2 regions of the Neobacillus sp. 114 genome follow, and region 2 is predicted to be linked to the other one. Evidence: riboswitches for the same ligand, from Rfam matches in the RefSeq annotation. Region 2 holds a riboswitch; the other holds the start of a gene.
The links. Region 2 has a riboswitch for ZMP and ZTP ahead of QNN06_RS30965 (phosphoglycerate dehydrogenase). Riboswitches for the same ligand answer to the same signal wherever they lie in the genome.
Positions count from the first base shown of each region.

Region 1: linked by a shared signal. The riboswitch ahead of QNN06_RS29945 (bifunctional 5,10-methylenetetrahydrofolate dehydrogenase/5,10-methenyltetrahydrofolate cyclohydrolase) and the one ahead of QNN06_RS30965 (phosphoglycerate dehydrogenase) in region 2 are both predicted to bind ZMP and ZTP.

Region 1 is NZ_CP126144.1:6,134,328-6,139,146, reverse strand. It holds gene QNN06_RS29950 (3D domain-containing protein) at 603-1,706, shown strand; gene QNN06_RS29945 (bifunctional 5,10-methylenetetrahydrofolate dehydrogenase/5,10-methenyltetrahydrofolate cyclohydrolase) at 1,783-2,616, opposite strand; ZMP/ZTP riboswitch at 2,668-2,753, opposite strand; gene QNN06_RS29940 (hypothetical protein) at 2,897-3,082, shown strand; gene QNN06_RS31310 (alpha-helical endospore appendage domain-containing protein) at 3,335-4,045, shown strand; partial or broken gene QNN06_RS29925 (DUF4352 domain-containing protein) at 4,093-4,203, shown strand; partial or broken gene QNN06_RS29920 (DEAD/DEAH box helicase) at 4,572-4,819, opposite strand, start outside.
Region 2 is NZ_CP126144.1:6,346,196-6,351,014, reverse strand. It holds gene QNN06_RS30970 (amino acid permease) at 93-1,457, shown strand; gene QNN06_RS30965 (phosphoglycerate dehydrogenase) at 1,532-2,731, opposite strand; ZMP/ZTP riboswitch at 2,781-2,859, opposite strand; gene QNN06_RS30960 (ABC transporter substrate-binding protein) at 3,158-4,318, shown strand; gene QNN06_RS30955 (branched-chain amino acid ABC transporter permease) at 4,474-4,819, shown strand, end outside.

The DNA of each region.
Region 1 (4,819 bases), 210 kb from region 2:
GAAAGTAAATCAGGTTTTTTGGAAAGTATTTGGCCATAAAGTGGTAGAAAAATGATGAAAGTGGAAAGTATTTAGCCCCATTTGGAAAGTAAACTCACCAAATCGGAAAGTATATCCAAATAAATGGTAATCACCCAAAAAAGGTCATTGAAAAAATACCTGAGCCAGGCTGGACGCCTGGCTTTTTAGGTAGTTGGGGTACGCTTGAGATGGGGGTCCGGCGTGTAAAATCTAGATTGAGGCGAGTAAATCATGAAATTCAGCGAGTAAAAGTCAAAAGTTGGCGAGTAAATCCTAATTTTTAACGAGTAATCTCACGAAATCGACGAGTAAATTTTAAAAAAGGTAAATTTCAACCCCAATACAGGACTTTCGCCTCAACAGAGGTGTCCACCGCACACGGACAAATGTCCACGTACGGTGCCCGACACCTTTACCTACAATTTTCCAATAAATACCCAATTTTTTGATTTATGACACTTTTTTGCCATAAAACAGCTATTTTTATCATGAATAAGTCGATTTGTGATATTCTTTTAATATTTTTGTAACATAACTGGCAAGTTTGTCTGTTATAAATAGTATAACGAGGAGGGGAGTATATGCAATCGACGATCAAGCGTATTTTACTAGTAGTACTTGCAATCGCTACATACGCATCAGGCGGCACCATGGTTACATATGCACAAACAAGCAGTGAAGCACTTCGCAATGCTCAACAGCAGCTCCAGGAAAAACAGCAAATTGTGAATCAGCAAAAACAAGAACAGCAAGCTGTTAATCAAGAAATACAAGGAATTCAGAAAGAACTAGATTCAATATATGCATATATTACAAAGAACCAAGAAGAAATGGCCCAAACTCAGGCCAAAATCGACGAAGTGAACAAGCTGATTGAACAAAAGAAAGAAGAGATTGTCGCGCTGGAGGATAAAATTCTCGGCCGTAAAGACATCATGAAAAAGCGGGCCGTGGCCATGCAGCAAAGTGACAATTTCAATATCGTCATGAACGTATTCTTAGAATCTGACAGCATCTCCGATTTCATTAAGCGTGCAAGCGCAGTCTCGACATTGATGGATGCTGACAAAGATATTTTGAACGCCCAAAAGGCAGACCTTCAGAAAATTGAAGACGATAAAAAGGAAATCGATAAGCAGGAACAGGTTTTAGAGGAGCAGAAAACCGTCCTTGCCAACAAGCAATCCGAACTAGATCAAAACCTGCAAAAGCGTCAGGAAGTCCTAACGGCCATGCAGGATAAATATAATCAAATTACGCAACAATTGGCTCTAGCCGAGCAGGACAAAGCAAAAGTTCAGTCACAAATGGCCGGCATTCAAGCGGCAATTGCTCAGCAGCAGGCAAGCGCACGCGCAGCTTCCGCACCAGCGCAGGATACCTCTAGCGCTAGTCTTAGCGGCAAGGAAATGTACGTTACCGCAACCGCTTACAGCCATGAAGATTCAGGCTCGATAACGAAATTGGGCTACAACATCGAGGCCAATCCAAATATGAAATTGATTGCAGTCGATCCGTCTGTTATCCCGCTTGGTTCACGTGTATGGGTCGAAGGCTATGGCGAAGCGATTGCTGGAGACACTGGCGGCGCTATCAAAGGCCACCGTATCGACGTTCTCAAACCAAACAGTGCAGAAGCAAGAGTCTGGGGCAGAAAAACCGTCAAGCTAATTATTTTAAATTAATTTTTGAAAAATAAATTTCTTGTAATCAAGAGACCCGGTACTGGAGCGTGCCGGGTCTTTTGATGTGTGTTGTCACTTACAGTTTCTCTGCGGAATCAACCGTATGTTTCAACAAGGTCGCAATGGTAATTGGACCAATACCCCCTGGAACAGGAGTGATGGCACTTGCCGCTTCGTAACATGTGTCATAATCAATATCCCCAACATTGCCTTTATTGTAACCTGCATCTAATACAACGGAACCCTGCTTTAACCAGCTTCCCTGAATAAATTTAGGCAGTCCAACCGCTGCCACAACAATATCAGCATGTTTTAAGATTTCAGGTAAATTGGCTGTTTTTGAATGGCAAGTCGTTACGGTCGCGTTTGCATTAAGAAGTAACGCAGAAACAGGTTTCCCTAAGATAGGGCTTCTCCCCACTACGACAGCATGTTTACCCTCAATTGGAATCTGGTAATAGTCTAACATTTTCATAATGGCTGCTGGTGTGCAGGAGGGGTATTCTCCAAAGCCTAATGCCGTCTGTCCGAACCCTGCACTTGTGACGCCGTCCACATCTTTGCGAATATCAATGGCTTCAAAAGCGGCACGTTCATCAATTTGCGAAGGAACGGGATGCTGCAAAAGAATACCGTGAACCGAGGGATCGTTATTTAATTCTTTAATCGTTTCTATCAGCTCCAATGTCCCTGTTTCTTCAGGCAAATGAACACGAATAGATTCTATGCCCAGTCTTTTGCAAGCATTTCCTTTCATTCTTACATAGGTCTCTGAAGCGGGATTATCACCAACTAAAATCGTTGCGAGGCATGGGGTTATACCTTTATTTTTTAGAAGATCAATACGTGCTTTCAAGCCTTCTTTAATTTCTTGTGCAACGACATTTCCATCCAAAATGATTTTTTCCATTACAAGCCCTCCTGAAAAAATGTAATAAAAAAGAGATAAGGAAATAATCCTTATCTCTGCCCAGACGACCCGACACTATATAAAACACAGCTTCCCTGTGGTCATTTCCACAAATGTCGTCAGTAACTGTGTCCATTTCCTTGTTATAAGTAAAAGATAACATATAAGCTTTAAATGTCAATAAAGTTCTGATTTTCCCAAAACCCAAAATCTTCAAATGATATTGTCCTATTGTTTTTAGTAATCTGTTTAATGATAGTAGAAATGGGAGAGAACTCATTTGGAAATAGAGAGAAAGAAATATACAAAATGGTCGTTTAAAATAATTTTGATTTTAATGGGTTTCCTTTTTATAAAAGTGTTTGAAGCATTCATATTGGAACGAATTATTCATTGGATTTGGAATAAACCATTTGTAAGAATGGAAGAATCCATTGACATTTTTGTTACGATATTGGCGGCTTAGGAAGGAAGAACAGTCATTATCATGTATAAGGGCTGTTTTTCTTTTCAAACTTTGAGTATGTTTAGTTCTCTTTAGATTTTGCTATGCTTCTAACTTCATCAACAGTAAGTCCAGTACGTTTAGCAAAAGGAGATCGGGCATTGGGCCGATGAAGATATAAGAAATTTATCCATTTTAGGGACAATTGCACAGACTCATTAAAAAAAATCGAGTAGAATGTCAAGGACTATAATTTTAAGGAGTTGAAGAGTATTGTCTTTACCCGGCATACCGAATATAACGCCTACCATTTCGCTTAGTGTGGGGCAAACTGTTCCATTGTTACTGGCTTCCGTTGCTCTTGAGGAGTTGGCTCTTGCTCACCTTTTGAATGCAGAAGCTGAAAAACTTCAACTTGTTCTTGGTACATTAACCCCAACAAGAACTACATTTTCTCCTGCAACCGTTACGTTGACTAATCTTCTTGATATTGATGCAAGTGTTCAAAGGACCCTTCGTGACGTCATCAAGAAAGAAATGCTGTTGGAGTTCAAGTTTGAAAATATCCTAGATTTAATCCCAACTATCACCACAACTCCAGGGGTTGGTACCCTGACAATGATGAAAACTGCAGCGCCAAATCCTGTGTCGGTAGGGCAACTGCTTACCTACACCATTGTGGTGTCAAATACGGGAACCGCACCCCTAACCAATTTACTGGTATCCGAGCCGATACCAGCAGGTACCAATTTTGTGTCAAGTAATGCTCCAGGATTTACCGTTACTCAAACACCACCCGGAAACCCAACATTGGTAACCTTCACAACACCTTCACTTGCTCCTTTAAGTTCTGCCACGATAACGGTTGTAGTAAGGGTGCTAGGTTCTGCAGGACCTACTGTTACAAATATTGCCACTGCGATTGCAGATGGAGTAGCTCCTGTAACTGCGACAACTACTGTAACAGTGCAGAGGGGGGGATAGCTCCTGTAACTAGATCAACGACTACAATGGTTGGTTGACCACTTACATTAACACAAGAAGGTGAGATTGTTTTTGATGTCCCTGCTGACGCAAAAGTTCTTGTCCTTAAAGTACGTGGAGGATTTACAGGAAAAGAAAAGACACTTAAAGTGGAATAGGAGCACATGATTTTAAGGAATCCTGACAAAAACAGACCAAGGATGGGATCACATTGATTCCATCCTTCCATCCTTTCATTCTGTATTCATCATATAACTACTCCTACTATTTATTCAGTCATTTTCAATTATGACATTTTTAATAATTAGAATTAGTTTCTGTATAATGGTATGTTAAATAATTCACATAATTGTTGTGTAGTGCTTTATGGAATATTAAAAAACAAAGAGCCACCTTAACCTAACAAAAATTAGGAGCTTTATACTTACAGAAACGAAATAAAAAAACAGCGGCCTCTATAGCCGCTGTCCTCCCCAAGTGGACAAATGTCCACGCGCGGTGCCTGACGCGACTAGACACCACCAAATTACCCCAAATGCACCAAATCCCTTAATTCATCCGTAGAAAGCTCCGTAATCCAGTTTTCACTCTGGATAATCTGGTCATTCAAAAATTGCTTCTTCTCCAGCATGGCGTCGATTTTTTCTTCGAGTGTGCCGGTGCAGATTAGTTTGTGCACGTGCACGAAGCGGGATTGGCCAATCCGATAGGCCCGGTCAGTTGCTTGGTTTTCAACGGCCGGGTTCCACCAGCGGTCGTAGTGGATGACGTGGT
Region 2 (4,819 bases):
AAGTATTATTTGTTATTCTTAGACCTAAGAGATTGGAGGACATCCAATCTCTTTTTTTATTGGGTTTTTTAAATTTTAAGGGGGAGTCAAGGTTGGCACAGCAAGAATTAAAGAGGAATTTAGCAAATCGGCACGTTCAACTTATCGCAATTGGCGGCACCATTGGTACCGGATTATTCCTGGGGTCGGGTAAAGCCATCCAACTGGCTGGCCCATCCATTATCTTTGCTTATTTAATCGTAGGTATTGCCTGTTTCTTTGTGATGAGGGCGCTAGGGGAACTCCTGTTGTCTAAGGCTGGCTATCAGTCTTTTACTGACATAGCCGAAGATTATCTTGGACCGCGAGTTGCGTTTGTAACGGGATGGACCTATTGGTTTTGCTGGATTATGACCGCTATGGCTGATGTGATTGCTGTTGGTGTATATGTACGATATTGGTTTGATATCCCGCAGTGGATGCCTGCAATTGTCTGTTTGGTCGTCTTATTGGGCCTCAATCTATTAACGGTAAAGCTTTTTGGGGAATTGGAGTTCTGGTTTGCCTTAATAAAGGTAATTACCATTCTCGCCTTAATCGGAATGGGGGTCATTTTGCTAGTAATGGGATTCAAGACAGATGCAGGGGCGGTCTCTATTAAAAATCTTTGGGAACATGGAGGCCTTTTTCCAAATGGAATGACAGGCTTCTTGCTTTCATTCCAAATGGTCGTTTTTGCATTCGTTGGTGTGGAATTAGTGGGTGTATCGGCAGCGGAAACAGCCAATCCGGAAAAAAACATCCCATCGGCCATTAATAAAATTCCTTTACGGATTTTATTTTTCTACGTTGGCGCATTGATCGTTCTTCTATGTATTAATCCATGGACGGAACTGAATGCCGCTGAAAGTCCGTTTGTCAAAACGTTTAGTTTAGTCGGGATTCCGATTGCCGCAGGAATTATTAATTTTGTCGTTTTAACTTCAGCCGCTTCTGCTTGTAACAGTGGGATGTTTTCAACAAGCCGGATTTTATATAATTTAAGCAATAATAGCCAGGGACCAGCCAATTTTGCAAGACTGAATAAAAATCATGTGCCAAGTAACGCGCTATTGATTTCAACTCTTGTCCTGACAGGTGGAGCGCTCTTAAGCAAACTTATTCCGGAGCAGGCTTTTGGAATTGTGACAACCATTAGTGCCATTTGTTTTATTTGGGTTTGGGGCGTCATTCTGATTTGTCATGTAAGGTATAAGAAAACTCGTCCGGACTTACAGGCAAAATCAAAATTTAAAGCGCCATTTACACCATTTGTTAATTATGCGGTCCTAACCTTGTTTGCGGCGATTCTCATCATCATGCTGTTCGCCGACGCTACCCGTCCGGCCCTATTGTTGACACCACTATGGTTTATTCTATTATTTGCTTTGTATTCCTATAGAGGGAAAAAAGAGAAAAAACTAAAATTATCAGCATAGAATCCAATTGGGTAAAAGAAATGGAGCCGGTATTGAAACCAGGCTCCATTTTCATGTTAACTTAATTTTCCTTATTAAATAATCCGAGCTGTCACCATTCCAGGAATTTGTTTTACTTTTTCCTCTAAACCTGGAATAACATCGCCATTTACTTTATTATCAATGTCAATAATTGTATACGCATAACCCCCACGGCTTCTGTTGACCATATCAGCAATGTTTAAATGATAGCTGGATATTGCAGATGTAATCTGTCCGACCATGTTAGGAACATTCTGGTGGAATGCCGCCACGCGCCGCTTACCAGTATAAGGAAGACTGGTGTTTGGGAAATTCACTGAGTTTTTGATATTTCCTGTTTCTAAAAATTCCTTTACCTGCCGAGCTGCCATGATCGCACAATTTTCCTCTGATTCATTTGTGGAGGCGCCTAGGTGCGGAATTGGAACGGTATTTTTCATTTTGAGCACATTTTCATTCGGGAAATCGGTAACATACTTCCCAACCTTTCCGCTTTCGAGAGCGGCGGCCATGTCTGTTTCATTGACAAGTTCACCACGGGAGAAGTTTAAAATATGAACACTAGGCTTCATAATACTGAAGGTCGCTTGGTTAAACATACCTCTTGTGTCATCTGTTAGCGGTACGTGAACAGTGATATAGTCAGATTCTGCAAATAACTGTTCAATTGTCATTGCCCGCTGTACGTTGCGGGACAAATTCCAAGCGGTATCGACAGAGATAAATGGATCAAATCCGATGACATCCATATCTAAATCCAGCGCATCATTCGCCACAAGTGCACCTATCGCTCCTAAACCAATGACACCCAATGTTTTCCCTTTAATTTCTTTTCCGACAAATTGCTTCTTGCCTGCTTCGACAAGCTTTGGAATTTGTTGGCCTTCACCATCTAACGACTTAGTCCAAGCTACACCAGCAAAAAGGTTACGGGATGAAGCTATTAATGAGGTTAGGACCATTTCTTTTACAGCGTTGGCATTTGCTCCAGGGGTATTGAACACAACAATACCTTGCTCTGTACATCTATCGACGGGAATATTGTTGACACCTGCTCCTGCTCTTGCGATTGCCTTTAAATTTTCACCGAATTCTAATGAGTGCATATTAAAGCTGCGAACAAGGATGGCATCAGGGTTTTCACTGCCGTTGTCAACCAGAAAGCCGTTCTTATTGAATACGTTTAGCCCTCTTTCCGCGATATTATTAAGGGTTTTGATGGTGTTCACATTTTCTAAAGCGATCGTGCTCATTTTTCTTCCTCCTTTTATAAGCAGAAAGAGGTAAGGGAGTTAATTCCCTTACCTCTGCCCAGGCGAACGGCTTCGAAACCGTGTGCTCCCTCGCGGTTATCCGCGTTTCGCCAGTTACACACGGCCTTTTAAACTTATTTCATCGTATCACAAATTTTCATAATTTTCTACCCTAAATGATGTATGGGGACGGCTCTTTTGTTTCTGAAGAAGAAGAACCGTCCCCATATATCATTAACAGTAATAAAAATTTTTCATCAAATTTTTAATAAAATCCCTAGATTACAAGAATGAAAGCGTTTAACTATTTTTTCGAATAGAAATAAGATTCTAAAAATTCGGTACAAAATCTTTACATTAAAATAATATTGGTATTTAATAGATATATATAACTAATTTTGTCGAAAAATAGGGGGAAAGAAGGACATGAGAAAAATCCTTAATAAGTCGTTTCTGCTGTTTACTGTTCTTTTACTTGTTGTCTTAACAGCATGCAGTAATAATTCAGAAACTTCTGGCAAAAAGGGCGATTCGAAAGAAAGCGGCAAGGCCGTGGAAGCAAAAATCGGTGTTGTTTCCTATTTAACTGGACCTGGAGCAGCTTACGGTGAAGCTATTACTAACGGTTTTAATTTAGCGAAAAAAGAAATTAATGCAAAAGGCGATGTCAAAATCGACCTTGTTGTTGAAGACTCAGCAGGTAAACAAGAACAAGCTTTATCTGCAGCTCAAAAGTTAATGAGTGACGATAGTATTGTAGCCTTATTGGGACCTACATTAAGTACAGAAATGAATGTAGTCGGGCCTGAGGCAGACTTGAATGGTATTCCAATCATGGGTACATCTACTACTGCTGAAGGAATCCCACAAATCGGGGACTATGTATTTAGAAACTCACTGCCAGAAGCACTAGCTATTCCTGCAGCAGTGAAAAAAGCAGTTGATAAATACAAAGTGAAGAAAGTGGCTATTCTTTACGGAAATGATGATGTGTTTACAAAATCCGGTTATGACACGATGAAAAAGACAGCCGAAAAAATGAAGCTTGATGTAGTAACAACTGAAACCTTCCAAAAGGGTCAGGCTGACTATAATGCACAATTAACAAAAATTAAGGGTCTTCAGCCGGACTTAATTCTATGTTCAGCTCTCTATAATGAAGGTGCTGTTATTATGGACCAGGCCCGCAAACTGGGAATTGATGTACCATTTGTCGGCGGTAACGGATTTAACTCTCCACAGGTTATTCAAATTGCCGGACAGGCTGCTGATGGACTGATTGTGGCAACTCCTTGGTTTGGCGATAAGCAAGATCCAAAGGTTCAAGAGTTCGTGAAAAAGTATGAATCCGAATATGGCAAGAAACCAGACCAATTCGCAGCGCAGGCTTATGATGCGCTTTATATCATGGCTGAAGCACTAAAAAATGCAGGCGAAGCGGACCGCGATGCACTGCGTGATTCTCTTGCTGAAATTAAGGATTTTCCTGGGATCCTTGGTAAATTCTCCTTTGACAAGGATGGAGACGTTGTGATGGATCCAACCGTTCTTATTATCAAGGACGGGAAGTTCCAAATTTTCGAATAAGCTTGAACGTTCGATAGTTTGAAGGGTATCAATCAGAACAGAATGAATCACTACTATCAGCTGCTCCCCGCTCCAGGCTGCCAAAGCCTAAAGGCGGGGGGCTTTAATTAATACCATTAGTTTTTGAAAAAATTGAAGTTAGAGGGTGAGATGTTTTGCTATTAGAACAGCTAATAAACGGAATCACACTAGGAAGCATCTATGCCATCGTTGCCCTTGGATTTACGCTGGTTTTTGGAGTTCTTGGCATCATTAATATGGCGCATGGCGAAATCTTTATGTTTGGCGCTTTTGTAGGCGTCATGGTCACAAGTACATTGGGTTGGCCGATTTGGATGGCATTTTTAGCTGCAATTATTGTCACCGCAATTTTAGGTTATATGCTGGAGCGATTTGCCTTAAGACCGCTTCGCGGGAAAAAAGGCGTTTCGCACCTTGCCCCATTAATCAGCACGATTGGGGTATCAATTTTACTGGAAAATCTATCGCATCACTTATTCG